3 regions of the Pseudoflavonifractor sp. HCP28S3_F10 genome follow, and region 3 is predicted to be linked to each of the others. Evidence: riboswitches for the same ligand, from Rfam matches in the RefSeq annotation. Region 3 holds a riboswitch; each other region holds the start of a gene.
What was found. A riboswitch is a leader RNA that binds a small molecule or an ion and turns the genes downstream of it on or off. The one in region 3 is predicted to bind glycine.

Region 1 (9,793 bases), on a different contig from region 3:
GGGTCTCGCCCTGGTTGGACAGGCCGCCGCCAATGCAGAACACCTCGGGCTGGAGGATATTGACCAGGCTGGCCACGCCGGAGCCTAGGTACTCCACATACTCGTCCACCACTTTGCCTGCCACCGCATCCCCCAGGGCGGCGGCGTCAAAGGGGAGCCTGCCGTTGACTTTGGCCAGGTCGCCCTCGGCCAGCTGCCACAGCAGGGACTTGGGGTTCTTCTCCATCAGCTCCCGGGTGCGTTTGATGAGGGCGGTGGCGGAGCAGTAAGCCTCGAAGCAGCCCCGGCGGCCGCAGGTGCACAGCCGTCCCCCCTGCTCCAGCACGAAGTGGCCCACCTCCATGCCGGCGTAGTTGAAGCCGGTGTAGAGCTTTCCGTTCAATACCGCGCCGCCTCCCACTCCGGTGCCCAGGGTGATGGCCACCATGGACTGGCTTCCCTTGCCCGCGCCGGCGGCGTACTCGCCCAGGGCGGCGGCGTTGGCGTCGTTCTCCATATAGATAGGGACGTCCATGGGCAGCCGCTCCTGCAGCAAAGCAGCCAGTGGAACGTTCTGGAAGTCCAGATTGCTCCAGTAGAGGATGGTGCCGCTCTCCGGGTCAATGGTGCCCGGGGAGCCGATGCCGACGGAGCCCACCTCCTCCAGCCGGAGGCCCGCGTCCTCCGCGGCGGCCCGGGAGGCCTCCGCCATGGTCCCGGCCACCCCGGCGGGAACGTCCCCTCCCCGGGGAGTGGGGATGCTGGCCCGGCCCAGAATGGCGCCCGCTTCATCCGTCACGGCGGCGGCAATATTGGTGCCGCCTAGATCGATACCCAGATAATACATAGATACATCCACTCCTCCGGTGCGGGCGCGTTCGCTCGCCAAGTGAAGCTATTGCGCCACAGGCACAAGTTTCACTAGGCTCCCCGCCGCTGGCGCGGCAGCTCGCCAAGTGAAGCTATTGTACCACAGTTTGGGGCGCTTTGCACCTGGAAACCGTGTGCTTCCGGAGATTCTGCTTTTCTCTGCCTGCGTCAACCCGCTTCGCGCTGCCTCTCAGGTGGACCGCCAGAGTGACGCAGCCGCTGATGAGCAGGAAGGCGTAAAAGCTGATGCCCCGGCTCACCAGCATGGCGGGGGTGACCAGCCCGGCGCCGAAGAGGGGCGTGAAGGCCCGGACAAAGCCGCTCTCGGCGGGGCCCACCGCCCCCGGCAGGGGGAGGGAGGAGACCGCCAGTGTCACCAGGGCCTGGGTACCCAGAAAGATGGGCAGTCCCTCCCCCCGCAGTCCAAACGCCAGATAGACCACATAAGGCACCGCGAAGAGGGCCGTCAGCTGTGCCGCGGTAAGAAGCAGCAGCATGGGCAGCAGCTCCGGGTGTCCCCGCAGGCACCGGGCCCCGGCGGCATAGGCCGCCAGCTGCTTTTTCCGCTTCTCCTCGGCTGCCTCCCGGTCCCGGACCGCCCCCACCGCCGCCAGCAGGGCCAGCACACCCCTGGTCAGGGCGGTGGCCGGGCCGGGCAGGAACATCATCACCAGCATCCCGGCCGTAAGGAAGAGCATCACCCCGCCGCCGTACAGCAGCAGCCACTCCAGGCCGCCGCCCAGGGCGGTGCGGAGCTCCGGCAGGGCCAGCCAGGCTGTCAGGGCATATCCTAGCACCGTTACCTGATAGCACACGGCGATGAGCATCATATTGAGGGCCCCGTGGGCGGCAGGTATCCCGTCCCGGGACATATAGTAGATCTGGGCCGGCTGTCCCCCAGTCGCCGAGGGTGTGATGGAACTGACGTAAAACCCCGCAAAGGAATACCCCAGGCATTGCCGCCAAGTCACCCGGCAGCCCAGCCGCCTCAGGGCCAGGCGGCTGCACATGGCCTCACAGCCCACAAACAGGAACATCAGCCCCAGGCCCAGCAGCAGATATCCGGTGTCTGTATGCCCCAGCACCAGGAGCAGAGCGGAGAGAGGCTGGTCCCGCAGCAGCAGCCAAGCGGTGGCCGCCATCAGGGCCAGCAGCAGAATACCGCCCAGCAGATGTTTTCTTCCCCACACGGTCATTGCCTCCGTTTTCTTCCGCGGCAAAGGCCGGACAATACCCGGCAGACCGCCCCGCAGGCGGCCACAAGTCCGGCCGCGGCAAGCGCACGCCGAAGAATCACGCCTTTTTTTCCGCTCATCACGCGTACACCTCCCTCTTGCGCACCATGGCGTCCAGCACCCGGTCCAGCGCCTGAGACTCCAGTGCTTCCTTTCTTCCGCGCATCCGCTCCGCCATCTGTTCCAGCGCATGGTCGTCATAGATCAGTGTCCGGATGGCCTCCAGGCATTCCTCCGGCTCCTTGGCCGCCGACCGGGCCAGGCCCGCCCGGAGCAGGAAGCGGGCATTGTTCTTCTCCTGCTGCAAAAATGGCTCCCACAGCAGCAGGGGCAGTTCGGAAAAGATGGCCTCAAACACGGTGATACCGCCGGGCTTAGTGAGCATCAGGTCGGCCTGTGCCATATAGTCCCACACCCGGTGGGTAAAGCCCACCACCTCGATGTGCTCATACCGCCCATGGAGCCGGTGGTACAGCTTCCGGTTGTTCCCGGCAATCATGGTGGTCTCTACCCCGGGCAGGCCGTTCAGGGCCTCGTAGAACCGGTCCTTCCGGGGCAGCAGTCCCAGTCCGCCGCCCATGATGAGAAGGCGGCGCTTCTCCCCGCCCCGGCGGTGGCCGGGAAGCCGGAATTCCTCCTTCACCGGGATACCGGTGACCAGGATACGCTCCTCCTCCACTCCCTTGGCGGCCAGCCGGTCCCGGATCTCGGGGCTGCCCACCAGATAGCAATCGGTCCCCCGGTGGAGCCACTCATTGTGGGTGGACAGATCGGTGACGCAGGTGATGAGGGGCAGATCCTCCCCGGTCTCCTCCTTGAAGCGGGACACCAGTCCCGCGCAGATGGGGTGGGTGGCCACCACGGCGTCGGGCCGCTCCTCCAGCAGCAGCTCCTCCAGGCGCTCCAGCATGGGCCTGTCCAGCGGGGAGCCGGTGTCGGCGGGCAGATGGTCGGCGAGGCGGTAATAGGTGTTGAACAGGCCGTATCCGTAGGTGACCAGCAGATGGAAGGCCCGGTAGAGCGCCTCGGAGGCGCCCGGCATGGCGTAGGCAAACAGGTCCACCACCCGGACCTCCGCCCGGGGAAAGGCCCGCGTGAGCTGCTGGCACAGCGACTGGGAGGCGGACCAGTGTCCCATACCGAATTTTCCCGTCAGGATCAGGATCTTCATAGAGCTCCCTCCTTTGTTCTGCCCTTATCATACAGGAAGAATTTTTAGAAAGCCCCTGCTTAATCCTTAAAATCCCTTTAAGGAAACATAAAAAATATTCTTTTTTATTGTTCTCATCCTCCACAGGCGATCAGAACATAAAAACGCGGGCGCGTTCTCTCTTGGAAACGCGCCCGCGTGCAGCTTCTTTCAAGTCCGGATGCCTCTGCAGACGGTGGGCAGCAGGGCGGTAAAGCAGGTGCCCGTCTCGGCAGAACTGGTCACCGACAGGCGGCCGCCGTGGCTGTCCACGATGGTCTGCGCGATGGCCAACCCCAGCCCGTAGCCGCCCCGCTCCCTGCTGCGGGAGCTGTCCACCCGGTAGAACCGCTCAAAAAGATGGGGCAGATGCTCCGGCGGAATGGGCTCGCCGGTGTTGCGGACCCACAGCTTCAGCCGGTCTCCCTGCCGGGAGAGGGTCAGCTTCACGTTCCCGCCCTCACCGGCGTATTTGACGGCATTGTCCAGCAGGATCATCACCAGCCGCCGGAGCTGGGCCTCATCCCCCCGGAGGGAGAGCCCCGGTTCGATCCGGCTCTCCAACGTCACTCCCGCCTCAAAGGCCACCGATTCGAAGGGCAGCAGACAGCCCATGGTCAGCTCGCTCATAGAGAGCTCCACAGGGTGGAGGGGCGCCCGGGCCGCGTCGTTTTTCGCCAGGAAGAGCATGTCCTCCACCAGGCCCCGCATATGGGTCCCCTCCTCCTGGATATAGCTCAGCCATTTTTGCTGCTCCTTCACCCGGTCCTCCGGGTGGGCCAGAACGATGCCCACATTGGCCAGAATGACAGTGAGCGGGGTCTTGAGTTCATGGGAGGCGTCGGCCACGAACTGCCGCTGCTGCTTCCATGCCTTTTCCACCGGACGCAGCGCCCATGTGGACAAAAACAGGCTCACCAGGAAAAATCCCATCAGGCCCACCGTCCCCACCAGAAGGGAGTTACGGACCAGATCAGCCAGGTTTTCCTGCTCCCACCGGAGGTCGGCAAAGGCGATGTGCAGATTCCCCGCCCCGTCCTCCTCCGCCAGAAAGCGCAGGTGGAGCCCGGAGATGGTCCCCTCCCGCTCCCCGGTGTCCCACACCTGGGCCACTGCCTGCTCCAGGGTCTCTTCAGACACCTGAATGTTCCCGCCCAGGGTGGAGGAGACCATATTTCCCTCTTCATCCAGCACTACAGTAAAGACCGGGATCATGGCCGTCTGCCGCTCACCGTGCCCACGGTCCTCCCGTCCCTCCGGCTCCCGCTCCATGGGCGGCAGTCCGATCTCCACCCTGGGCGGCGGACCGCCCTCCGGCCACTTCAGCGCCACGCGCATGGCGGCCACGCTCTGGCCCCGAAGGCGCTGGGAGGTGGAACCCATCAGTGCGCCGAAGACGATGAGCAGCACCAGGCTCACCAGCAGCATATTGATCAGGATAAAGGTCCGTCTCAGCCGTTTCAGCATACTGTTCTCCTCAGTTCCCCGGGAAGTCCAGATGGTATCCCACTTTACGCACCGTGGCGATGCTCACCCCGGAGCCCAGAAAAGCCAGCTTTTTCCGCAGAAAGGAGATATAGACCTCCACATTGTTGTCCTCCGCGTCGGACTCGATGCCCCAGACCTTGGAGATAATGTCCTCCTTGGGCACCACCGCCCGGGGCGCGGCCATAAGCAGGCGGAGCACATCAAACTCCTTGAACCCCAGGCGCACCGATCTTCCTGCGCAGCCAAGGCAGCGGGTGGACAGATTGAGCGTCAGATCAAAGACCGTAAGGGTCTCCGAGAGCACCTCTCCCTGCCGCCGGGTCAGGGCCCGTACCCGGGCCAGCAGCTCCCCGGTATCAAAGGGCTTGGTCATATAGTCATCAGCGCCGCAGTCCAGCCCGGCGATCTTGTCACTGACCTCATCCCGGGCAGTGAGCATCAGGATGGGGGTGGAGATGTGGGCGGAGCGCAGCCGCTGGGCTACTTCAAAACCGCTGAGCCGGGGCAGCATCACGTCCAGCAGGATCAGGTCATACTGGCCGGAGAGGGCGTAATCCAGTCCGTCGGTCCCGTCATGGACCGTGTCAGTCTGATAGTGCTGCTCTTTGAGGATCTGGCTCAGCGTCTCGGCCAGACGGTGTTCGTCCTCGACGATCAGGACTCGCATGGCGATCCCTCCTTGCTTCGATATCAAGTCGTTTTTGTCATTCTACCGCTTGAATCTGAATATAGTCTGAAAAAAGGATACCAAAAGAGCCTTCTCCTGTAAATCCTCCCGGCACGAAAAAATCCCCGCCGCCCAATGGGCGACGGGGATTTCGGAGCTGATTTGGAAAATCAGTCGAAGATGGTCTGGTCATCCACGGGAGTCTGTAAAGCCTTGAGGGCCTTCTCGACCAGCTTGTAGCGCAGCTCAAACTCCTCCTCGTGAGTGAGGGCGGGGTTGCCCAGGGGGTGAGGAATCGCGATCGTGGGGACAATACGGTTGGCGCCAACCGTCATGGAGATGGGGGTGACGGTGCACATATGCACCACGGTCACGCCAGCACGCTCGATCTCTTTAACCATCGTTGCACCGCAACGAGTGCAGGTGCCTCACGTAGAGGTCAGGATGGCGGCCTTAATGCCGGCATCCCGAAGCTCCTTGCCGATGGCCTCGCCGTACTTCTTGGCGCTGGCAACAGCGGTGCCGTTGCCGACGGTGGTGAAGAAGTAGGGATAGATGCCGCCGATCTTGCCTTCCTTCTCCATCTTGCGCAGCACGTCCACAGGCAGAACGCGGTCGGCGTCCTCGTTGGCGTAGACCGGATCGTAGCCGCCGTGAGCGGTCTCATGGTCGGCAGCGGTCAGATCCTCGAAGCCGCTGATGTCATAGCGGCCGAACTTGGAGGCGGAGGAGGACTCGATGTGATCGGGGTTGCCCTTGGGCACGATGCCGCCGGAGGTGACCAGAGCGATGGTGGTGTGAGCCAGATCGGTGATGGCCGGACCGGGGGCGACGCGGTCGAAGGAGGGCATGGGGAACTCGGTGGTGTAGGGCTTGCCGGCGAGCTTGTTGAGCAGCATCTTCACGGCACGGGTGGAACCGCGCTCAGCCTCAAAGAAGTTGACGCGCAGGCCGTTGGGCATGTAGCCCTCCTCGGCGGAGGCGCCGACCTTCTCGCCCTTGGCCAGCTTCAGGGCCAGAGCGGCCATCTTGGGAGCGGCCTGGCGCATGCCGGCGGCGTTGTTCTTGGTGGCGATGATATAGACCTTGTTCTTGAACATGTCGGCGCCGGGGTTCTCCTCGTACATACCGGTGACGACGGGCAGGCCCAGCTCATCCTTCACGGCGGCAGCCACGGTGCCGCAGGCCACGCCGTAACGGCCGGCGTTGAAGGCAGGACCGCAGATGACCACGTCGGGCTTGGCGTCGGAAATCATCTTCAGCACGGTGGCCTTGGCGGACTCCAGGTTCTCGTTGAAGTAGGAGTCGCCGCAGATGACAGTACCGACAATCTCAGCCTCGCCCTTGAACGCGGCGTTCAGCGCCAGGCCGGGGCCCACAGCACCCTCGCGGTACTCGGGCGCGTAATCAGCCTTCTCCTCGCCGCCGATCTGGGCGAAGAACTGGTTGATATAATGAACAACTCTAAAACTCATTACAGTTCCCCTCCTTATCTGGCGCTGAGCTTGTTGAAGCCCATCTCGTTGGTGGCGCCAGTAATGACCTGCAGCTCAGCGGTGATGGAACCGTCGGGCTCCAGAGCGCCGTCAAAGCCGCCGGCGATGATGTTGGCAGCCTCGGGGTGGCCGATGACCTTGTCCATCTTGGGCAGGTGGATGACCATGTTGGCGTTGCCGCCGGTGACCACCGCGTCGGCAGCGGGATCGGCGTCGGCCAGGGACTGGGAAGCGCCGTCACGGCCGGCGTACTCGTCGGTGATGATGACGGTCTTGATGCCGGCAGCCTCCAGCTTCTTGCAGTTCATGATCAGGTCGGTATCGGGGTTGCCGAAGCCCTCCTGAGAGACCAGGGCGCCGTCCAGCTCCAGGAACTGAGCCAGCTTGGTGGACCAGTCGGAAGAGCGCTCCTTGTCCATCAGGTACACGTTCTCGTTGGTGATGATAACGCCAACGAAGTTCAGGGTCTTGCCGTGCTGCTCCAGCAGGTCGGCAATGACGGGGTTGTTCAGGTGATGATAGGTGGTGTTCTTGTCGCAGGCGGACACGCAGTTGCCGCTCAGGATGGCGCCGTCCATGGTCTCAGTGGGGTTGAGAATGGTGGGCATGGAGCGCTTCATGTCAACGCCGTAGACATAGGTGTCATGCAGCAGGCCCTGGCTCTGGAGCATCAGGACGTAGCCCACGCGGGGCAGGTCGGGATACTTCTCCTTGCCGCTCATGACGCCGGAGGTCTCATAGACCTTGGTCTCGTCAGGAGTCAGGGTACGGGCCAGCTCGCCCAGGTAGGTGGCAGCCTTCAGGCCGGCCATCCGGATGGCGTGCTCGTGCTGATGCTGCTTGATGCCCTCCTTGGGCTCACAGATCATGACCAGGTTGTGGAGCTTGGAGAAGGGGGTGTAGTCGGCGCCGGGGCCGCTCATGTCGATGATACCCTCCTGGAAGCCCACCACCTTGCCGGTGGTGACCACGGCGCAGCCCTTGAGAACATGGGTCTTGCCGCTGCCCACGGTGCCGACCTTGGAGATGACGCCGGGGAACACGCCGCCGTTGCCCTCCACCTTGACGCGGGGCTCGATGACGTCCTTGACGGGCAGGACGCGCACGGACTCGCCGGGATGGACCACCTCGAAGTCAACCGAGGCCAGGTCCTCGTCCTCCAGCAGCAGAGCGCGGAGCTCCTCCACGTTGACGTAGAGGGTGCCGTTCTCCACCTTGGAGCAGTCGCCGAGCTTAATGTCGCTGATGTGAATTTCGCCTAATTCCAGCCGCATAGTCTCACTCTCCTTTTTGTAGATGCGGGGCTATCGCCCCATGGATCAGCCGAAAATCGATTTCCGCAAAGTCCTCACGCATGTCGGCAGGCGCGTCGTCTCCCCGGTGGAACCGGGGCTTAAACTGACGGCACACGCCGAGAGCGGCCTCGATGAGGTCCAGAGATTCCAGATCCAGAGGGCCCGCCTCCTCGGTGAGGGCCACCGAGCGGAAGGGGGTCTCATTGGGCTTGACACTGCCGGCCAGCGGATGGGTCAGCAGCTTATGCCCGCTGTGGACCAGGTCTCTCACATGTGTCAGGACATCCACATGGCCGCCGTCCACAAACTGAAGCGTACACAGCGAACCATATTGATCCCGGACTTTCTCGTTGTTTGTCACCAGAAGCAAGGCACTCTCTCCTTTGCAGAAAAAACAGGATACAGAACACAACGTATTACTACATCTGCCCTGCACCCTGTGTTTAAAACCTGAGAGTTTCCCCCGCTTTCGAAGCCATCGGAGTTGCCCCTTCGGTGCCATGTACGAGAATCATGGTCTTTTCAGAGTCCTGTCCGACCGCGGTTCTGAAACCTGAGAAATTGGCGGGACCACTCGGCAGATGAATCCCACTTATACCTTCGGTGCCGTCCCTGAGGGAGGGACGAACTCTCCCGCAGCCATCATCCAGCTATATTTGTTTTTTCGATGGCTATATTATAACATATCGGCATTTCAAATACAACAAGAGATTCTATATATTCATTATTAAAAATTCGTGATTACTTAATATCCCGCTACTTTTCTATACTAATCGGTACAATAATCGAAAATATCAGTTTCTGTTTTTATGTCTTTTTGGGGGACCCGATCCCACCGGAAATGAGGGATCAGTTCCCTGGCCTGCACCGGCTCCGGCCGGTCAGTCTGTCCCGCCAGGAAGGCCAGCGTGCCGATGACCTCTTCCGGTGAGCTGTTGGCGCGCAGCGCTTCCATGTCCAGATCCCGGTCCCGCTTGGAGAGTCTCCGCCCATCGGGCGCCACCAGCAGGGGCACATGGAAAAACGCGGGAACAGGCAGTCCCAGCAGCCGGTAGAGGTAGATCTGCCTGGGAGTGGAGTCCAGCAGATCCATGCCCCGGACCACCTGGCTGATCTTCATGGCCCCGTCGTCCGCCGCTACCGCCAGCTGATAGGCATAGACCCCGTCGGACCGGCGCACGATAAAATCCCCGCAGTCGGTCAGCAGGTTCTCTTCGTACCGGCCCATATGTCCGTCTGTAAAAGACACCTGCTCATCCGGGACCACGACCCGCCAGGCCGGGTCCCGCTCCCCCGCCCGCTGGGCCCGCTGGGCGGAGGACAAACTCCGGCAGCGGCCGGTATAGATATTCCGCCCATCAGACCGGTGGGGCGCCGAGGCGGCCAGCCGCTCCGCCCTGGTGCAGAAGCAGGGGTATACCAATCCTTCTGCCTCCAGGTGTTCAAAACACTCCTTATAATAGAAAGTGCGCTCGCTCTGGAGATAGGGTCCGTGGGGGCCGCCCTTCTGGTAGCCCTCATCCCAGTCCAGCCCCAGCCAGCGCAGGTCGTCGGCCAACACCTCGGCGTACTCT
Region 2 (9,793 bases), on a different contig from region 3:
CCGTCCCATCGACGGCCTGGGAGAGCTCTACCCCGAGGAGCGCCGGGATATCAACGGCTCCGCCATCAACCCGGTGTCCCGCCAGTATCCCCGCAGCTATATCGAGACCGGCATCTCAGCCATCGACTGCAGCATGACCCTGATCCGGGGGCAGAAGCTGCCCATCTTCTCCGGCTCGGGCATGAAGCACAACGAACTGGCCGCCCAGATCGTCCGTCAGGCCAAGGTGGGCGAGGGGGACGGCGAATTCGCCATCGTCTTTGCCGCCATGGGCGTGAAGAATGACACCGCCGACTTTTTCCGCCGCAGCTTTGAGGAGGCCGGCGCGCTGCAGCGGGTGGTTATGTTCATGAACCTGGCCTCCGACCCCATCATCGAGCGCATCCTCACTCCCCGCTGCGCCCTCACCGCCGCGGAGTACCTGGCCTTTGACAAGGGCTATCACGTGCTGGTCATCCTCACCGACATGACCTCCTACTGCGAGGCCGTCCGGGAGTTCTCCTCCTCCAAGGGCGAGATCCCCTCCCGCAAGGGCTTCCCCGCCTACCTGTACTCCGACCTGGCCTCCCTGTACGAGCGGGCCGGCATGATCCGGGGGCGGCCCGGCTCGGTGACCCAGGTGCCCATCCTCACCATGCCCAACGACGATATCACCCATCCCATCCCCGACCTGACCGGCTATATCACCGAGGGCCAGATCGTACTGGACCGGGACATGGACCAGAAGGGAGTCTATCCCCCCATCGCCATCCTGCCCTCCCTCTCCCGCCTGATGAAGGACGGCATCGGCGAGGGATTCACCCGGGCCGACCATCCCGCCCTGTCCAACCAGCTCTTTGCCTCCTACTCCAAGGTGCAGGACGCCCGGAGCCTGGCCGGCGTCATCGGCGAGGATGAGCTCTCCGACGTGGATAAGCAGTATCTGGAATTCGGCCGGGCCTTTGAGCGGCTCTTCATCCGCCAGGACGTGATGCACGGCCGCACCATGAATGAGACGCTGGACCTGGGGTGGAAGCTGCTCACCCTGCTGCCCCGCAGCGAACTGGACCGGGTGGACGACGCCACGCTGGACGCCCACTATGTGGAAGGCGCCTACCACAGCATCCTGTCCGACCTGGCCGGGCAGCCCTGAAAGGAGGCGCGTTTCCATGGCCGCCATCCTGCCCACCAAGGGTAACCTTATGGCCGCCAGGCGCTCCCGTGCCCTGGCCGCCACCGGCTACGAGCTGATGGACCGCAAGCGCAACATTCTCATCCGGGAGATGATGGCCCTGATGGACACGGCAAAAGACGTCCAGGCCCAGATCGACGCCGTCTTTGCCGAGGCCTACGCCGCACTGCAGACCGCCAACCTGAAGCTGGGCATCTGCGACCAGATCGCCGAAGCTGTGGATGTGGACCGGACGCTGGAGATCCAGTACCGCTCCCTCATGGGCGTGGAGTTGCCCCATATCCCGGACCGCAGTCCCCCGCCCCGGCCGGAATACGGCTTTGCCTCCACCAGCTCCGCCCTGGACGACGCCTATATCAAGTTCCACCGGGTGAAAGAACTGGTGCGGCAGCTGGCCGAGGTGGAGACCTCCATCTACCGGCTGGCCGTGTCCATCCGCAAGACCCAGAAGCGGGCCAACGCCCTGCAGAACATTGTCATCCCCAATTTTGACCACACCATCCGCTTCATCACCGACGCGCTGGAGGAGAAGGAGCGGGAGGAGTTTGTCCGCCTCAAGGTCATCAAGCGTAAGACCGGCGGATAGATTTTCCACATATCCCGCAAAAAATGTGAGCCCCGGAGGCAGACGCCTCCGGGGCTTTTTCAAGCACTTCAATCAATAGGTATGGTCGCAGATCTCCCGGATCTTGGCCTGCAGGGCCTTCAGGTCCGCGAAGGTCTCGGGCCGGCGGCGGGGATCCCGCAGCAGGGCTGCCGGGTGGAAAAGGGCGGTCATCTGCACGCCTGCCTTCTCGAACCAGACGCCGTGCTCCCGGGTGATCTTGAAGTCCTCCTTGATCAGCTTCATGGCCGCGATGCGGCCCAGACAGACGATGATCTTGGGCCGGATCAGCGCCACCTGGTTGCGCAGGTAGCCGATACACGCCTCCTGCTCTGCCGCCAGCGGGTCCCGGTTCCCGGGAGGCCGGCACTTCACCATATTGCCGATAAACACCCTGGATCGGTCCAGGTCGATCATGGCCAGCATCTCGTCCAGGAATTTACCGCCCCGTCCCACAAAGGGGCGGCCGGTCAAATCCTCCTGCTCTCCCGGTCCCTCGCCGATGAACATGACCTCGGCGTCCCGGGCCCCCTCGCCGAAGACCACGTTGGTCCGCGTCTCGCACAGGGGACATTTCCGGCAGGACATACACTCCTGATAAAGTCCATCCCAATCCTTCATAGCACGCCTCCTCTCTGTATGACATCTGTGCAATATCATACCACAGCCGCTTCCGTTTGGCCAGAGTTCTGTAGACACAGAATGCCCCGCGCCGGAACCGGCACGGGGCATTCTGCAAGAAGAAAGAGGAAAGAGGATATCGAGAAAATGCAAGTTCAGGCATTTTCACTTAAAGGAAGGGAAGCAATTCCCCGCCTTTCGGTGCGATTATATGATAGTTTCCCCCTATCGTCAAGCAAAATCCCGGTTCGATCCGTAGAAAAAATGTTTTCCCATTATCTAGAAATTTTTTACTTTTTTCTTCTGTCCGCGTACTAGCTGTTTTTTATCACGCTTTAGCGTGTTCTAGTAACAGATCCGTCTTTTTCTGTCTGCGCACTCCCCCGTTTTTCCGTACCGCCCCGCTCTTTTATCCCGCTCCGATTCATTAAGTTTTCTCTTATCGTTCTTTTTGACACTTCTATGCATGTACTAGCGCACCGTCACCTTTCTTAAGGATTCATGCGGAATTTATATCAGATGCATGTCTTTAAAAATTCACCTTAAATCGTCATTCAAAAAATAGCGGCGGCGCATATGCGCCGCCGCCTTTGTTCAGGAAAAGCGTTCCTTTTACAGCCCTTTATTTGTGGGTCAGAGGCTGATCCTGGCCCTTGGAAATGCGCACCACTACGCCGGACAGGGCGATCAGTGCGATCAGGTTGGGCAGGGCCATCAGGCCGTTGAACAGGTCGGACAGGTTCCACACCAGGCCCACTTTCAGCGCGGAGCCGATGACGATGCACACCACCACGATGGCGGCGTAGATCTTGACGGCCTTGTTGCCGAAGAGGTACTTGACGTTCTGCTCACCGAAGAAGTACCAACCCACGATGGTGGAGAAGGCAAAGAACAGCAGGCAGATGGCTACGAACATGCTGCCGAAATTGCCGAACACGGTGCTGAAGGCCGCCTGAGCCAGAGAGGCCGCTTCGGGGCTGGCCTCAATATCGTTCATATTCACCACGCCGCTGGTCAGAACCACCAGGGCGGTAATGGTCAGAACGATGAAGGTGTCGATGAACACGCAGACGATGGCGATATGACCCTGATCCTCAGGCTTCGCCACCTTGGCCATGGCGTGGGCATGGGGGGTGGAGCCCATACCAGCCTCATTGGAGAACAGGCCGCGGGCCACACCGAAACGGACCGCCTGCTTCACGGTGATACCGATGGCGCCGCCCAGAACGGCGTTGGGGGTAAAGGCGCCCACAAAGATCTGACGGAACGCCTCGGGGATGTGGCTGCCGTTGGCGATGATCACGATCAGGCCGCCGAGGAGGTACAAAATGGCCATGATGGGGACCACTTTCTCGGTGACGGAGGCAATGCGCTTCACGCCGCCCAGGAAGATGAACGCGGCCACCGCCGCCAGGATCACGCCCATCACGATCTTGGGCACGTGGAAGGCGGTCTCGAAGGAGCTGCTGATGGAGTTGGCCTGGGTCATGTTGCCCATGAAGCCCAGGGCCAGGATGATTGCCACCGAGAAGAAGCCGGCCATGAACTTGCCGAAGCCTCCCTTGAAGGCGGCGCGGATGTAATAGACAGGACCGCCGATGATAGCGCCGCTGTCGTCTCTGGTCTTATATTTCTGGGCCAGGACCGCCTCGGCATAGATGGTGGACATACCGAAGAACGCGGCGATCCACATCCAGAAGATGGCGCCGGGGCCGCCGGACAGGATGGCGGTGGAGCAGCCCACGATATTGCCGGTGCCCACCTGGGCGGCGATGGACGTGGCCGCCGCCTGGAACGAGCTCATGCCGTCCTTGTCTGCCTTTTTGCCGGACAGACTGAAGTTGCCGAACATCTGCTTCCAGCCGGCGCCGAATTTCCGGATCTGGATGAAGCCGAGCCGAATGGTGAAGAGAATACCGGTAGCAACCAGCACATAGAGCAGTACGCTGTTCCACACAAAGTCGCTGGCTTTACCTACAAGGATTGTCAGTTGTTCCATACATTTACCTCCCTTTAACTTCCTCAGAGGGACTCCTCTCAAATGCCGTGCCCGGCGGCACACTTCGCCGGGCTGCCGCCTCAAGAAATGCTCCGCTGCACACCCCCCAATCAAAATAAAAAGCCCGACCGTATTCCGGCCTGGCCCTGTAAATCGCAGCCGGCGGGTTCTCCCCCATATCGGCTGCGCTCCACTCTGTCCTTTTGCCTGAGAGATCGGCGCCTTGCCGGCACCTTACACCTTCGGCCCCCGTCATTGGGATTCTCCAGAGCCCATTCACCGCCGCAATATGTCCTTATACCGTGGACACTTAAACGCATCTATTCTGCTACAGACCAGATGCGGCACATCCTTGTGGCGGGTCCTGTCTATATTCCCTTTTTGCATTATCATCATAACGCATATCAGCCCATTCGTCAAGGAAAATAATTTTGTATTTTCCCCCACAATTTTTGTTCTATACTTGTGGCGCCCCGCATATTTTCCATTTTATAAAAATCCTCATATGTCTTTCATCGGAAGACATATGAGGAGCCAACATCTATCTTTTTCCATATTATTTCGCGTGTAAGATTCATATTCTGTTTTCTTTTTCTTCACAAATTTCGCCGGAATTTTAGAGGAAACTGTGGTATTTTGATTTGTAATCCTTTTTTGCAGGGCGGTGGATGCAAAGGCTGTTTTCCACCGCTCCAAATATCTCCCGGAGGAAACGACGTCATGGATCTTCTCGTTACGGTCAACCGCAGTTATCTCCACCCTCTGGCCGTCATGCTCAAAAGCGTGGCACAGCAGCATCCGGGCCGGTATATCCGGGTCTTTGTGCTCCACCGCTCCCTCGTTCCGGAGGACCTGGACCGGGTAGCCCGGGCGGTGGACGCCCCCGATCTGGAGCTGGTAGGCATCCGGGCGGACGACCGTCTCTTCGCCGGTGCCCCCACCACCGGGCGCTATCCCTGCGAGATATACGACCGCATTTTCGCCGCCCGGTATCTCCCCAAAGACCTGGACCGGGTGCTCTATCTGGACCCGGACCTGGTGGCCATCCGCCCGCTGGACGAGCTGTGGGCCACCCCCATGGGGGATTGCTTCTTCGCCGCGGCCAGCCATGTGAACCGCTCCCTGGAAAAATTCAACGCCCTGCGGCTCCAGTCCCGGACGCCGGGGCCCTATATCAACTCCGGGGTGCTGCTGATGAATTTGGAGCGGCTGCGCCGGGAGCAGGAGCTCCAGCCGGTGCTGGACTATGTGGAGGAGCACCGCTCCGCCCTGCTCCTGCCCGACCAGGACATCATCAGCGCCCTTTACGGCGACCGCATCCATCTGCTGGACCCCATGCGATATAATATGACCGAACGGCTGCTCACATTCTCCCGTTTGACGCCGGGCTCACAAATAGACCTGGACTGGGTGTGCAGCCACACAGCCATCGTCCACTACTGCGGCCGCAACAAGCCCTGGAAACCGGGTTACACCGGCCAGCTGGGGGAGTTTTATGAGGCCTACGACGGTCTGATCCACGCCGAGGCCCTGGAAGAGGAAGCGCCCGGCCCCCAATAGGCGTTATGCTCAGCACGCAAAATCAAAAAACACGCCGCTCAGGTCCCCGTGCTCCAGGGCCGCCGTCAGCCGGGGAAGCAGAGCCCGGGCCTCCGCCGTCAGATAGCGCCGCTGGGGCAGCTGCTCCAGCGCCAGGGCGTCCGCCAGACGGCAGGCCCCCCGCTCCAGCGTTTCCAGCCGCTCCGCCCGCTTCAGGGGCAGCAGCAGCCGGGCCAGCTCCGTCCGGATCTTCTCGTCCACCCACAGGGCAAAGGGGTCCCGCCCGGCCAGCACCAGCCCCAGGGCGTTGACGGCCACCGGCTCCCACAGGTTTACCAGCAGCCCGGTATAGTCGCCGCAGCAGCGTGTCAGCAGGGCGGCGGTCCGTCCCCAGTCGAAGCGGCGCAGCAGGTCCTGCTCCATCCACAGCCGCCGCAGATACTCGTTGACGTAGAGCACCCCCAATCTGTGCTCCGGCACCGGCAGGGAGAGCTGATAGTCGATGTCGCAGGGGATCTGATGGGCCAGCAGCTCCCGGTCGTACCGCCGCCAGAAGGTCCCGATGCTCCCCACCGTATCCTCCAGGGAGCGGCTGCGCAGCCGGGGCATGTTCTCCCGCACCGCCCGGTACAGCGCCCTGCCTCTCTCCATCTCCTCCGCCAGCGCCGCCTGTCCCAGGCGGAAGGCTTCCTCCACGCCCAGCCGCTCCAGCCGTGCCCAGTCCCCGCTCCCGGCGTTTGGATCCAGCCCCAGGGTAAAGCAGATGGACTCCATCAGCTCCCGGGCCGCCCCCTCGGACACCGAGCTGCTCCGCCCCCGGGTATAGCGGGCCGCCTGCCGGGCCAGCAGGGTCCACAGCTCCCGCCGCAGCCCCTCCGGCATGGCTCCGGCCCGGCGCTCCAATTCAGTTCTCATCTTCATCCTCCCAACTTTCCCCGCTGCTCAGCCGCCGGCACAGCTCCTCCAGCGCCGTCCCGCCCAGATAGTCCAGGGAACCCCCGGCCTCCCCGTCATAGAGCCGCCGCATGGCGGCGATGAGCTCATCGTCGGACAGGGCATCCATGCACTGGTTCTTGTACTCGTAAAACAGGTCCTGCAGCCCGGCCAGGGTCTCGGCCCAGCACGCCGGGTCCAGATAAGGGGAATCCCGGAAGGCGGTCATCAGCTTCTCCAGCACTCCCGGGCCGAACTCCACCCGCCGGGTGTCCCGCAGTGCCTGGTCCCGGCGCTCCAGCAGCCCGGCCGCCTCTTCCGCCGTCAGGGGCAGTGTAACGCTCCCCCGCTCCAGCAGCCGCGCCATCGCCTGTTCCCGCCCGTTTTCCAGCGGGCGCAATGCCAAAAGCTCGTCCATCATCATCACCTCACACTGGTTTTATACTGATTTCAAATAAAATGCTTTATTTGAAATCCCGCGTGCTTCGCACGCTGGTGACGCACGTGTCGTGTGGCGGCGTCTCATAAAAACCTGACGCGCTTCGCGCTATAAAAGGCTGTACAGCCTTTTATCAGGTTTTAGTATTACACCGGCGGCGTTTTCAGTGCAAGACTTGACTTTTTCGTCATTTTGTGGTAATATAAGGGCAGAAACCGGGAGCCGGTCCGCATTTTTTACGGACCGGCTCCCGGTCTTTTCGTCTGTTCAGTTGGCGGGGGCCTTCGGCCGGGGCAGATCCACAACAGTGGCCTCATGACCCACGGCGGGGAGGAATTTCTCCCGGAAATCGGCCAGAGCGACCTTGATGGTAGAGGTGGAGAAGCAGGGGTGGCCGCTGATAAAGGCCCCGGAGAGGAGTTCCCGGTCCATCAGCAGGCGGACCTTCCCCTCCCGGTCGTTCATCAGCTCGAAACCGCTGGCCGAACCGGGGGCAGCCCCCAGCAGGGCCTCCATGTGCGCCGGCGTGGCGAAGGACAGCCGGGCGCAGCCCAGCTGGGCGGTCAGGTCCTTGGTCTTGAAGGGCTTGTCTCCCGGCATCATCAGCAGGTAGAAGTCGGTCTGCTGCCGGTTGGTCAGCAGCAGGTTCTTGCACACCGGCACGCCCAGCACCTGTTCTACCGCCAGGCAGTCCTCCATGGTGTCGGCATGGTCGTGATCGCAGCGGGTGTAGGGGATGCCCAGCTCATCCAGCAGGGCATACACCGCCATCTCCCGGGGGTGGCGCTCCTCCGCCGGGGCGGAGGAATAGAGTTCCGGCTTGACGTACACGCTTACACCTCCGCCAGGGCCCTGTCCAGATCCTCCAGGATGTCGTTGATATCCTCGATGCCCACGGAGAAGCGCACCAGGTCGGGGGACACACCGGCGGCCTTCAGCTCCTCGTCGTTCATCTGCCGGTGTGTGGCGGAGGCGGGATGGAGCACGCAGGTCTTGGCGTCGGCCACGTGGGTGGCAATGGAGGCCAGCTCCAGCCCGGCCATAAAGGTCTCAGCCTTGGCCCGGCCACCCTTCACGCCGAAGGAGACCACGCCGCAGGTGCCGTTTGGCATATACTTCTGCGCCATCTCGTAGTACCGGTCGCCGGGAAGGCCGGGGTACTTGACCCAGGCCACCTTCTCATGGCTCTGGAGGAACTTGGCCACGGCCAGGGCGTTCTCACAGTGCCTGGCCATCCGCAGGGGCAAGGTCTCCAGACCCACGTTGAGGAGATAGGCGTTCATGGGCGCGGGGATGGAGCCGAAATCCCGCATGAGCTGGGCGGTGGCCTTGGTGATATAGGCCCCCTCCAGGCCGAAGCGCTCGGTGTAGGTCACACCGTGATAGCTGTCGTCGGGGGTACACAGGCCGGGGAACTTGTCGGGATACTTGGTCCAGTCGAATTTGCCCGAGTCCACGATGGCGCCGCCCACGGCGTTGGCGTGGCCGTCCATGTACTTGGTGGTGGAGTGGGTCACGATGTCCGCGCCGAACTCAAAGGGGCGGCAGTTGATGGGGGTGGGGAAGGTGTTGTCCACGATGAGGGGCACCCCATGGCGGTGGGCGGCGGAGGCGAATTTCTCGATGTCCAGCACGGCCAGGGCGGGATTGGCGATGGTCTCACCGAACACGGCCTTGGTGTTGGGCCGGAAGGCCGCGTCCAGTTCCTCGGCGGTACAGTCGGGCTCCACGAAGGTGAACTCGATGCCCATGCGCTTCATGGTAACGGCAAAAAGGTTGTAGGTACCGCCGTAGATGGCGGAGGAGGCCACCACATGGTCCCCGCAGGAGCAGATGTTGAACACCGCATAGAAGGAAGCGGCCTGGCCGGAGGAGGTCAGCATGGCGGCGCTGCCGCCCTCCAGCGCGCAGATCTTGGCCGCCACCCGGTCGTTGGTGGGGTTCTGGAGCCGGGTGTAGAAATAGCCCTCGGCCTCCAGGTCGAAGAGCTTGCCCATAGCCTCGCTGGTGGCGTAGCGGAAGGTGGTGGACTGGATGATGGGGATGTTGCGGGGCTCGCCGTTCTCCGGGCGGTAGCCCGCGTGGAGGCACTTGGTGCCGGGACGCTGCTGGCTCATCAGGGTCTTCCTTTCTGTTGTTGGAGTGGGGCGCGGGCCCCGGAATCTGTCTGTGTGATTGGGTTATATGGTACGCTAAAGAACTAAATTTGTCAACCTGGCGGCGGCCCTAGTGTTCCAGCGTCAGGTCGGGGACCAGGGGACCGGAGAGCTCGCCGGGCAGGCGGATAGGCTCTCCCCCGGCCCGCAGCTGCACCGACTCCACAGCCTCCACATTGCCGGCCACCGTGTTGACGATGGAGTAGACCAGCAGGCGCAGCTCTCCGCTATCCCGGGGCAGGGCGTCCAGGAAGGCCTGGGAAAGATCCACATGGCACACGCCCTCCTCGGTGGCCACGCCCAGCACCTCGGTTCCTGCGGGAAGCACCGG
Region 3 (9,793 bases):
CGGAGAGGAGCACGGCGGCGGGCACATTGCTGATGACCTGGCTCACCAGGGCGGCGGTGAGGGCGGTGTGGCCCTCCAGCGCCCCGGTGAGCAGGGCGTTGAGCCCCGGGTGGGCCCCCACGTTGCCCGCGAAAACAAAGAAGCACACAAAGGTGGCCAGCAGGCCGTAGTCCACCCGGGGCAGCAGGTCCCGTCCGGCAGCCAGCAGGGCCAGCAGCACCGCCGCCAGCAGTACCCACTCGTTTATCACATGGAACACGCACAGCAGGCACAGCCCGAAGAGGGCCGCCATCAGTCCCAGCCGTCCTTTCCGGCGTACCGCGGCCCGCTCCGGGAAGGTCACCGACAGCGTCACGTCCCGGCCCAGCAGGCAGGCGGCGCACAGCAGCGCCAGGCTCACCAGGGACAGCGGCAGGATGACCGCGAAGAACTCCCCCGGCGTCAGGGAAAAGCGGTGGTAGAGGTAGAGGTTCTGGGGGTTGCCCACCGGCGTGGCCATGCTGCCCAGGTTGGCCGCCAGGGTCTGGAGCACCACCACCGGGATGAGCCGGTCCGTCCGTCCCACCCGCTCCAGCACCAGGATGGCGAAGGGCACAAAGGCGATGAGGGCCACATCGTTGGTCACCAGCATGGAGGCGAAGAAGGGCAGCAGCACCAGCAGCAGGGTCAGGGTACGCAGCCGGTGCCGGCCGGACAGCAGCCGCTGGGCCAGTACCTCGAACACGCCGCAGTCCCGCGCCCCCGCCACCACCGCCATCAGGCTGAAGAGCAGGATGAGCACCCGCAGGTCCACATATCCCAGATAGGCCGCCGACGGCGGCGTCAGCGCCATGGAGGCCAGCGCGCACATCGCCGACACGCAGAGCACCGGCTCGGCCTGCAGCGCCTTCCGTATCCGTTCCACAGCTCTTCCCTCCTCCCCGCCCCTGACGGGCAGGCGGAACGCCGCCCCACCGAGCGGCGTTCCGGTACTGCTTTTTTCTACTGCTCAGTCTATCCCATCCCGGCCCGGCGGTCAAGAAGGAACTTGTCCCTGCCCGGCTCCCGGGCTCTTTCCTTTTTTCTTCCGCTGTGCTATGATAAAAAAACAACCGGAATGATTCCCACAAAAGGAGTGTATCACAATGGAATTCACCCGCGAGCAGGCCGTCGCCCTGCTGAAGGAATACAATCAGGAGCCCTTTCACCTCCGCCACGCCTTCACTGTGGAGGCCGTGATGGACTGGTACGCCCATGAACTGGGCTACGGGGATGAGGCCCTTTTCTGGAGCAACGTGGGCCTGCTCCACGACATCGACTTTGAGCGCTGGCCCGAGGAGCACTGCGTCAAGGCCCGTGAGCTGCTGGAGGCTGCCGGCGCTGAGCCCGCCCTGGTGCGGGCGGTGGTGTGCCACGGCTGGGGCCTCACCGGCGCCGACGCGGCCCCTGAGCACGAGATGGAAAAGGTCCTCTTCGCCAGCGACGAGCTCACCGGCCTCATTGGGGCCGCCGCCCTCATGCGCCCCTCCAGGAGCGTGCAGGACATGGAGCTCTCCAGCCTGAAGAAGAAGTTCAAGGACAAGAAGTTCGCCGCCGGCTGCTCCCGGGACGTGATCCGCCAGGGCGCCGAACTGCTGGGCTGGGAGCTGGATACCCTGCTGGACCGCACCCTTCAGGCCATGAAGGCCAGGGAGGCCCATATCGAGGCCCTCTGCGCCGGTCTCTGAGCCGCCGCGAGGCCCGGCCGCGCCTGCGCGCGGCCGGGCCTTTTCTGTCTGCCGCAATGTCCCCGCTCGTCTTTTTAATGAAAGTTTAATACGTCCTCACCCTCCTTTCCGTTGCTTTTTACCCGAAATAAGGCTATACTAGAGACAGTCTCCGGACAATACACCGGGACGGATATCTGTAAAGGAGAATGCACTTTGAGCCATTCTGCAAACGGCAAAAAACGCCGCATGCCCCAGAGCAAGCTGGGGAAGGTCCTGCTGAATTTGGCCATCACGCTTCTGGTGGGCTGCGCCTATTTCTATGTATCCCTTCCCGCGCTCAACCTCCAGTCCGGCGATTTCTACAGCTTCATCGCCCTGCTGTGTATCGTCTATGTGGTGTGCGCCCTCATTACCTCGGGCTTCAACCTGGACCTGGACGCCTCCGCTACCCACAAGGACCATCTGAAGGAGTACTTCCGCTTTATCAAGAGCCAGTGCCTGCCGGTGGGCCTGCTTTTCCTGCTGCTCATCGTGGTGGCCGTCATCGGCCAGGTGATCTCGCTGCCCATCTTCCGGGCGGCGTCCTACCGGGACCTGCTCACCGTGGAGAACGGCACCTTCTCTACCGACATCTCCGAGATCTCCTTCAACGAGATCCCCACCCTGGACCGGGATTCCGCCGAGTATCTGGGCGACCGCCAGATGGGCACCCTCAGCGACATGGTGAGCCAGTTTGAGTTCTCCAATGACTCCACCCAGATCAACTACCAGGGCCGGCCCGTCCGGGTGGCCCCCATCGACTACGCCGACCTCATCAAGTGGTTCACCAACCGTTCCCAGGGCCTGCCCGCTTACGTGGTGGTGGACATGGTCACGCAGGAGGCCAAGGTGGTCCGTCTGGACGAAGGGATGAAGTACTCCTTCTCCGAGCCTCTCAACCGCAACATCCTCCGCCACCTCCGCTTCCACTACCCCACCTACATGTTTGAGACCCCCCAGTTTGAGATCGACGAGGATGGTCATCCCTACTGGATCGCCCCCCGTATCGTCAAGACCATCGGCCTGTTCGGCGGCGTGGACATCAGGGGCGCCGTCCTGGTGGACGCCGTCACCGGCGAGTGCCAGTATTATGAGGAGGTCCCCACCTGGGTGGACAATCTGTACACCCCCTACCTCATCATGCAGCAGTACAATTACCACGGCACCCTGGTCAACGGCTTTATCAACTCCATCTTCGGCCAGCGGGATGTGACGGTGGTCACTGAGGGCTATAACTACATCGCCCTCAACGATGACGTGTATATGTACACCGGCGTGACCTCCATCAACTCCGACCAGTCCAATCTGGGCTTTCTGCTCAGCAACCAGCGCACCAAGGAGACCAAATTCTACACCGCCCCCGGCGCCACCGAGGAGGCCGCCAAGAAGTCGGCCCAGGGCGTGGTCCAGGACCTGGGCTATGTGGCCACCTTCCCCCTGCTGCTGAACATCGCCGACGAGCCCACCTACTTCATCCCCCTGAAGGACGCCACCAACCTGGTCAAGACCTACGCCATGGTCAACGTGGCCCAGTACCAGGTGGTGGCCACCGGGGCCACCGTTTCCGAGTGTGAGCAGAAGTATATTCAGATGCTGGCCCAGAAGGGCATCACCACCCAGGAGGCCCTGCCCCAGACCGAGGCCGGCGGCGTCATCGCCGAGATCCGCTCCGCCGTGATGGACGGCAACACCTACTACTTCCTCCGCCTTACCGGCGAGGACGTGTTTTACTCGGTGTCCGCCAGGGAAAACCCCATCGCCGTCACCCTGAACGTGGGCGACCGGGTCACCATCTCCCACGAGGTAGCCCCCGACGAGCCGGTCTCCATCCTGTCGGGCACCACCGTCACCCTGGACCGGAAGGCCGCTCCGGCCCCTGCGCCCACTCCCGCCGTCTCCACCCTGCCCGCGGCCTGACGGCCCGGCATCCCTCAAAATACAAGGATCCCCGGTCCGCCGTTTGGCGGACCGGGGATCTTCACGTTGTGGATCAGTATCCGTTGACCAGGGCGTCCAGCACCCTGGCGGCCACGTTTCCGGCTGCGTCGGCGCCGCTGCCGCCCTCCTCCACCAGGACCACAAAGGCGTAGGGCGCGTCCTCATTCCGCAGAAACCCGGTGAACCAGGCGTTGGGGGCCTTGCCGCCGCCCACCTCGCCGGTGCCCGACTTGGCGCACAGATCCATGTTGGGGAAGCGGTGGGCGCCGTAGGTCTCGGTGACATTGCGTGCCATCATATCGGCCAGAGTCTCCGCCGTATCACTGTCGATGAGCCGGCCGGTCTGATGCTTCAGGTACACCGAGCCGGGCAGGCCCAGGGGCGTGACAGTCTTGAGCACCAGCTGAGGCACCGCCGCCTTTCCGCCGTTGGCGATGGCTCCCATCCACACCATCATGGCGCAGGGATTCACCGCGTCGCTGTACTGGCCCACCCCGGCCCAGCCCTGCTGGTTGACACTGGCGCCGCTCAGGTCGAAGCGGCCCGCCGCCGTGGGGATGCCGCTGACCGTATAGCGCCCGGTGAGCCCCGCCTGATCGGCGTATTTCTCCATGGTATCAGCCCCCAGCTCTGCCGCCAGCTGGGCGAACACGCCGTTGCAGGAATTGGCCAGCGCGCCGCAGATGTCCATCTCTCCGTGGGCACGGGGGCAGGTCACCGTGCCGTCCCCCACCTGGGTGGAGCCGGTGCAGGTGAAGTGCCGCTCAAAAAGGTCGGGCAGGTTCTCGATGGCGGCGGTGAGGGTCACCGTCTTGAAGGTGGAGCCGGGCACGAAGCTCCCGGACAGGAAACGGTTGAGGTAGACGCCCTCATACCGCTCGTCCCCCTCCTGAATATCCGGCGGGTCCAGCGGATCGAAGGTGGGGGTGGACACCATGCACAGCACCTCGCCGGTCTTGTAATTGTAGACCCCAACCGCCCCCTTCCGGCCTCCCAAAGCCTCGTAGGCGATGTAGTTATAGCGGGCGTCCAGGGTCAGATAGAGGTCGTTGCCCTCCCCCATGGGGCTGTAAGCTCCGGTGAGCAGATTGTAGCCCGAGAGCTTGTCGGCAAAGGCCACCAGTGCCCCGGTACCGATATTGCCCGCCGGGTCCCCCACCGCGTGGAGGGTGGCCTTGCGGACAGTGGCCCCGTCGTAATAGCGGCGCTCCCCATTCTCATCGGCCCAGGAGAGCACATCTCCGTCCCGGTCCAGCACCCGGCCCACCGAGAGCTGGCCCTTGCTGTTGTAGAGGTGGCGGTTGGCCGCGAAGCCCGCCCACCGTCCGCCGCTGACCACGAAGCGGACGCAGAACAGTCCCAGCCCCAGCAGCAGCGCCAGGGCCAGCAGCAGGCAGACCACCGCCCGTTTTTCGATCTTTTTCATGGCTCCTCCTCCCGGCCCGTATCAAAGTCAAATCCGGGCTTCTCCGCCGGACGGCGGGCCAGCCGCTCTTCGTCCGCCCGCTCCTTCCGCCGGTTGGGCAGCCGGATGGCAAAGCTGGCGTTCTGGCGGGTATCCGTGGCCTTCAGGAAGGCCAGCAGCCCCCAGGAGGACAGCATGGAGGACCCGCCGTTGGACACAAAGGGGAAGGTCACGCCGGTAAGGGGCAGGATGTCCACCGCACCCAGCACGTTGAGGCAGGTCTGGAACACCATCATGGAGGTGGCGGCGCAGGCGGCGATGGTATAGAAGCTGGACCGCCCCGCCCGGCAGCACCGCACCGCAAAGACCGCCAGGGTCAGGATGCAGCACACCGCCAGCACGGCGATGATGAGCCCCCACTCCTCACAGAGCATGCCGAACACCAGGTCGGTGTCGGCGGCGGGCACCCGGTGAAGCCAGCCCCGCCCCGCGCCCACGCCCACCAGGCCGCCGGAGGCGGCCGCCGACATGGTGCGGGTCTGCTGAAAGCCCCCGTCGCTGGCATACTGCCAGGCGTGGCCCCAGGTGGCGAAGCGCCGCAGGATATAGGGCTTGACCGACAGGATGACCAGCACGCCGAACACCGCCGCGCCGCAGATGAGGGCCAGGGTGGCAAAGTCGCCGGAGCGGAGGTAGGCGATGACCAGAAAGGTGATAAAGAAGATGGCCGCCGTGCCGAAGTCGCTCATCAGGGCCAGGCAGCCCATGCACACGCCGGTGAGTAGGATGAAGAGCCCCAGGTTCCGCTTGCGGAAGAGCCGCTCCAGAGTGGCGGCGCCGGCGAAAATATAGCAGATCTTGGCCACCTCGGAGGGCTGGAAGGAGATCCCGCCGATGCTGATCCAGTTGGCCGCGCCGTACTTCACCTGTCCGGCCACCAGGGAGAGCCCCAGCAGGCAGATGGCCCCCGCCGCCATGAGCCAGCGGATTTTCTTGACCCGGTCCAGATCCCGCAGAAAGACCCCCAGCACCAGGAAGAGGATCAGTCCCAGCACCATGGCGGCCAGCTGCTTGAAGAGCGCGTGGGGAGCCGACGAGGCAGTCACTGCCAGAGAGAGGGTGCACAGAAAGAAGGCGATGACCTCCATCTCAAAGCCTACCCGGCGCAACGCCCGCAGGGCAAGAAAGTGGGTCCACATCACCCCGGTGAGACACAGAAAGGAAAGAAGCAGCGGCGCACCGGCCTCCTCCCCCGCCGCCGCGATGAGCTGCATCGCAGTCAGGACCTGGAACACCGTGAGCAGGACCAGCGCTCCCCAGGGCGACGCGGGCCGCTCCACCGCCCGGCGGCGGCGCCGCCAGTCCTCCCGCTCCTCCAGGGACACCGGCAGCAGCACGGTCTCCACCCCGGCCAGACCCAGCACATCGCCGAAGGCCACCGGGGCGCTCCCGTCCACCGGCGTGCCGTTCACCGTCACGCCCCCCTTGGAGTCCAGATCGTACACAGTCCAGCGGTCATCCTCGCCCCGGATGAGGGCGGCGTGCTGCCGGGAGACCACCGGATAATTGAGCACCACGTCGGCCGCCCTGCCCCGGCCCAGAATGTTCTCCCAGTGGGTCAGAGGCTCGCTGGCGCCGTTGGGTAATGTCAGATAGGCCCAGACCTCCGGCATATGAGGCACCTTCAGCAGGGACCGGATGGCCCCCGTCAGGATCATCAGCGCCAATATGGGAAAGAGAAATCGGACGATGGACGTATACCAGGCGGCTGCCACCGGGTACTCCGCCGGCAGTGCCAGGAGCCGGTGCAGAAAAGCCCCGGGCTGAGTCAGAAGCGCCTGCATGGCATCTCCTCCTTATTACAATTTCATCCCGCTGCGCGGATAGGGCCTTCCGTCCCATTCCCGCATTTTGCAGTTCAAGTATAACACAGTTTCAAAATGGCGCAAGCGCAGGTTGTCGGGTATGACTGGAACACCTGTTAAACTTTTCTGATATTTGGCGTTCCGTATTATTCAAAAAAACAAGTTGACTTTTTGGAAAAATGTATTATACTCATGGGTATAAAGAAAAACTCGCAAGTACACCCTGCAATTCATAGAAAAAATCAATATTGCCCGGATGACACAGTCGAGAGAGTGTGATACTTCACCGCCGAAGGGGAAAGCGAGAAAATCTCTCAGGCAAAAGGATCGGCTGCCGACGGAGCTCTGGAAAGCGGACGGTCTTTCCGCCCGCGCCGACGATGCAACTCTGAATTTTATTCAGGGGAAACTTTCAGGTAATGGACAGAGGCGTATAGCATTTCCGCTATGCGCTTTTTTCATGGTTTTTGATGACTGCGGGTATATTTTTTGGCTTTGTGAGTTTATTTTAGGAGGTATGTATCATGGAGAAGAAGACCCCCCTTTATGACTGCCATGTAGCCGCCGGCGGAAAGATCGTCCCCTTTGCCGGCTGGCTGCTGCCCGTGCAGTACAGCGGCGTGGTGGCCGAGCATATGGCGGTGCGCACCGCCTGCGGTCTGTTTGACGTCTCCCACATGGGCGAGCTGGTCCTGCGCGGCAAGGACGCCCTGAAGAACCTGAACAACCTGCTGACCAACGACTATACCGACCTCCAGTCCGGCTATGCCCGGTACAGCCTGATGTGCTACGAGACCGGCGGCGTGGTGGATGACCTCATCGTCTACAAGTGCTCCGACGAGGCTTACCTCATCGTGGTCAACGCCGCCAATTGCGAGAAGGACGCCAACTGGATCTCCGAGCACCTGTCCGGCGACTGCACCATGGAAAACATCTCCGATTCCGTCGCCCAGGTGGCCCTCCAGGGTCCCAAGGCCGAGGCCGTTCTCTCCAAGCTCTCTGGCACCATTCCCTCCGGCAACTACACCTTCATCGCCGAGGGCAATGTGGACGGCATCAAGGCCATTGTCTCCCGCACCGGCTACACCGGCGAGGACGGCTTTGAGATTTACTGCGCCAGCGCCGACGCCCCCGCCCTGTGGAACAAGCTGCTGGAGGCCGGCAAGGACGAGGGCCTCATCCCCTGCGGTCTGGGCGCCCGCGATACCCTGCGCCTGGAAGCCGGCATGCCCCTCTACGGCCACGAGCTCTCCGCCGAGATCAACCCCTACGAGGCCGTTCTCGGCATCTTCGTCAAGATGGATAAGCCCGACTTCATCGGCAAGGCCGCGCTGGAGAAGGCCCGTCCCGTCTCCCGCCGCAAGGTGGGCCTGAAGGTCACCGGCCGGGGCATCATCCGCGAGCACTGCGACGTGTACGCCGGCGATGAGAAGGTTGGCTTTGTCTCCTCCGGCACCCACTGCCCCTACCTGGGCCAGGCCGTCGCCATGGCCATGGTCCCCGTGGAGTACAAGGAGCCCGGCACCAAGCTGCTGGTGGACGTGCGCGGCCGCAAGGTGGAGTGTGAGGTCATCAAGACTCCCTTCTACAAGCGCGCCCAGTGATCCCTTTTCTCTGAGCATGATACCTTTCTGACCGGACCAGATCATCCAATTATCCAAATGATCCAACCATCCAAACTATCCCAATATCCAAAACAATACATAAAAGGAGACATTATTATGAACTTCCCCTCTGATCTGCTGTACGCCAAGTCCCACGAGTGGGTCCGCAAGGACGGCGACACCTATGTCATCGGCCTGTCCGATTTCGCTCAGGACGAGCTGGGCGATATCGTCTTTGTCAACCTGCCCCAGGAGGGCGACTCCGTCTCCGTGGGCGAGGCTTTTTCCGACGTGGAGTCCGTCAAGGCCGTGTCTGACGTGCTCTCCCCTGTCTCCGGCACCGTGGTGGCCGTCAATGAGGAACTGATGGACGATCCCGCCAAGGTCAATGCCGACCCCTACGGCGCCTGGTTCGTCAAGGTGGAGAACGTGACCGAGGAGGAGGAGCTGCTGGACGCCGCCGCCTATGAGGCCCACTGCGCTGCCGAGAAGGAGTAAGATACATGTCGAGCTATCTGTGTTCTACCCCCGAAGAGCGTCAGGAGATGCTCTCCGAGCTGGGTATGAAATCCATGGATGACCTCTACGCGGACGTTCCCCGGGAGGTCATGATCCAGGGGCCCCTGGACCTGCCCAATCCCAAGTCCGAGCTGGAGATCCGCCGGACCATGGAGTCCCTGGCCGATCAGAACGTGCGCTTCCGCACCATCCTGCGGGGCGCCGGCGCCGAGCGGCACTACATCCCCGCCGCCGTCACCCGCATCACCAGCAACGAGATCCTGGTCACGGCCTATACCCCCTATCAGGCCGAGGTGAGCCAGGGCATCCTCCAGTCCATCTTTGAGTATCAGACCATGATCTGCGAGCTCACCGGCATGGACGTGTCCAACGCCTCCGTGTACGACGGCGGCACCGCCGCCGCCGAGGCCGCCGCCATGTGCCGCGACCGCAAGCGCACCAAGGTCCTGGTCTCCGAGACCGCCCATCCTGACGCTGTGGCCGTTATCAAGACCTACTGCTACGGCTCCAACACCGAGGTGGTCATGGTTCCCGCCAAGGACGGCGTCACCGATCTGGACGCCCTGAAGTCCCTGCTGGCGGACGACTCCGCCTGCTTCTACGTCCAGCAGCCCAACTTCTACGGCATGCTGGAGGACGGCGACGCCCTGGGCGAGGCCGTTCACGCCGCTGGCGCCAAGTACATTATGGGTGTCAACCCCGCCACCCTGGGCCTGCTCAAGACCCCCCGGGAGT

Region 1: it holds a riboswitch for glycine, as region 3 does, so the genes downstream of both, ACTNBZ_RS00725 (GrdX family protein) here and gcvT (glycine cleavage system aminomethyltransferase GcvT) in region 3, are expected to answer to the same signal.
Region 2: it holds a riboswitch for glycine, as region 3 does, so the genes downstream of both, ACTNBZ_RS00470 (alanine/glycine:cation symporter family protein) here and gcvT (glycine cleavage system aminomethyltransferase GcvT) in region 3, are expected to answer to the same signal.

The regions. Positions count from the first base shown of each region.
Region 1 covers NZ_JBQHUB010000001.1:143,764-153,556, reverse strand. Annotated here, with positions in the region: gene ACTNBZ_RS00760 (ROK family protein) at 1-826, opposite strand, end outside; gene ACTNBZ_RS00755 (lysylphosphatidylglycerol synthase transmembrane domain-containing protein) at 942-2,039, opposite strand; gene ACTNBZ_RS00750 (MGDG synthase family glycosyltransferase) at 2,164-3,255, opposite strand; gene ACTNBZ_RS00745 (sensor histidine kinase) at 3,445-4,740, opposite strand; gene ACTNBZ_RS00740 (response regulator transcription factor) at 4,751-5,428, opposite strand; gene grdB (glycine reductase complex selenoprotein B) at 5,599-6,903, opposite strand; gene ACTNBZ_RS00730 (glycine/sarcosine/betaine reductase component B subunit) at 6,918-8,198, opposite strand; gene ACTNBZ_RS00725 (GrdX family protein) at 8,203-8,580, opposite strand; glycine riboswitch at 8,654-8,748, opposite strand; glycine riboswitch at 8,751-8,865, opposite strand; gene gluQRS (tRNA glutamyl-Q(34) synthetase GluQRS) at 8,989-9,793, opposite strand, start outside.
Region 2 covers NZ_JBQHUB010000001.1:89,720-99,512, reverse strand. Annotated here, with positions in the region: gene ACTNBZ_RS00485 (V-type ATP synthase subunit B) at 1-1,132, shown strand, start outside; gene ACTNBZ_RS00480 (V-type ATP synthase subunit D) at 1,149-1,757, shown strand; gene ACTNBZ_RS00475 (uracil-DNA glycosylase) at 1,830-2,396, opposite strand; gene ACTNBZ_RS00470 (alanine/glycine:cation symporter family protein) at 3,019-4,395, opposite strand; glycine riboswitch at 4,581-4,674, opposite strand; gene ACTNBZ_RS00465 (glycosyltransferase family 8 protein) at 5,116-5,955, shown strand; gene ACTNBZ_RS00460 (DUF6179 domain-containing protein) at 5,965-6,849, opposite strand; gene ACTNBZ_RS00455 (DUF6323 family protein) at 6,839-7,285, opposite strand; gene ACTNBZ_RS00450 (prolyl-tRNA synthetase associated domain-containing protein) at 7,574-8,137, opposite strand; gene ACTNBZ_RS00445 (O-acetylhomoserine aminocarboxypropyltransferase/cysteine synthase family protein) at 8,140-9,423, opposite strand; gene ACTNBZ_RS00440 (GerMN domain-containing protein) at 9,533-9,793, opposite strand, start outside.
Region 3 covers NZ_JBQHUB010000005.1:85,901-95,693, forward strand. Annotated here, with positions in the region: gene ACTNBZ_RS04065 (SLC13 family permease) at 1-904, opposite strand, end outside; gene ACTNBZ_RS04070 (hydrolase) at 1,125-1,706, shown strand; gene ACTNBZ_RS04075 (CvpA family protein) at 1,902-3,644, shown strand; gene ACTNBZ_RS04080 (penicillin-binding transpeptidase domain-containing protein) at 3,718-5,091, opposite strand; gene ACTNBZ_RS04085 (FtsW/RodA/SpoVE family cell cycle protein) at 5,088-6,914, opposite strand; glycine riboswitch at 7,192-7,275, shown strand; gene gcvT (glycine cleavage system aminomethyltransferase GcvT) at 7,460-8,539, shown strand; gene gcvH (glycine cleavage system protein GcvH) at 8,657-9,037, shown strand; gene gcvPA (aminomethyl-transferring glycine dehydrogenase subunit GcvPA) at 9,043-9,793, shown strand, end outside.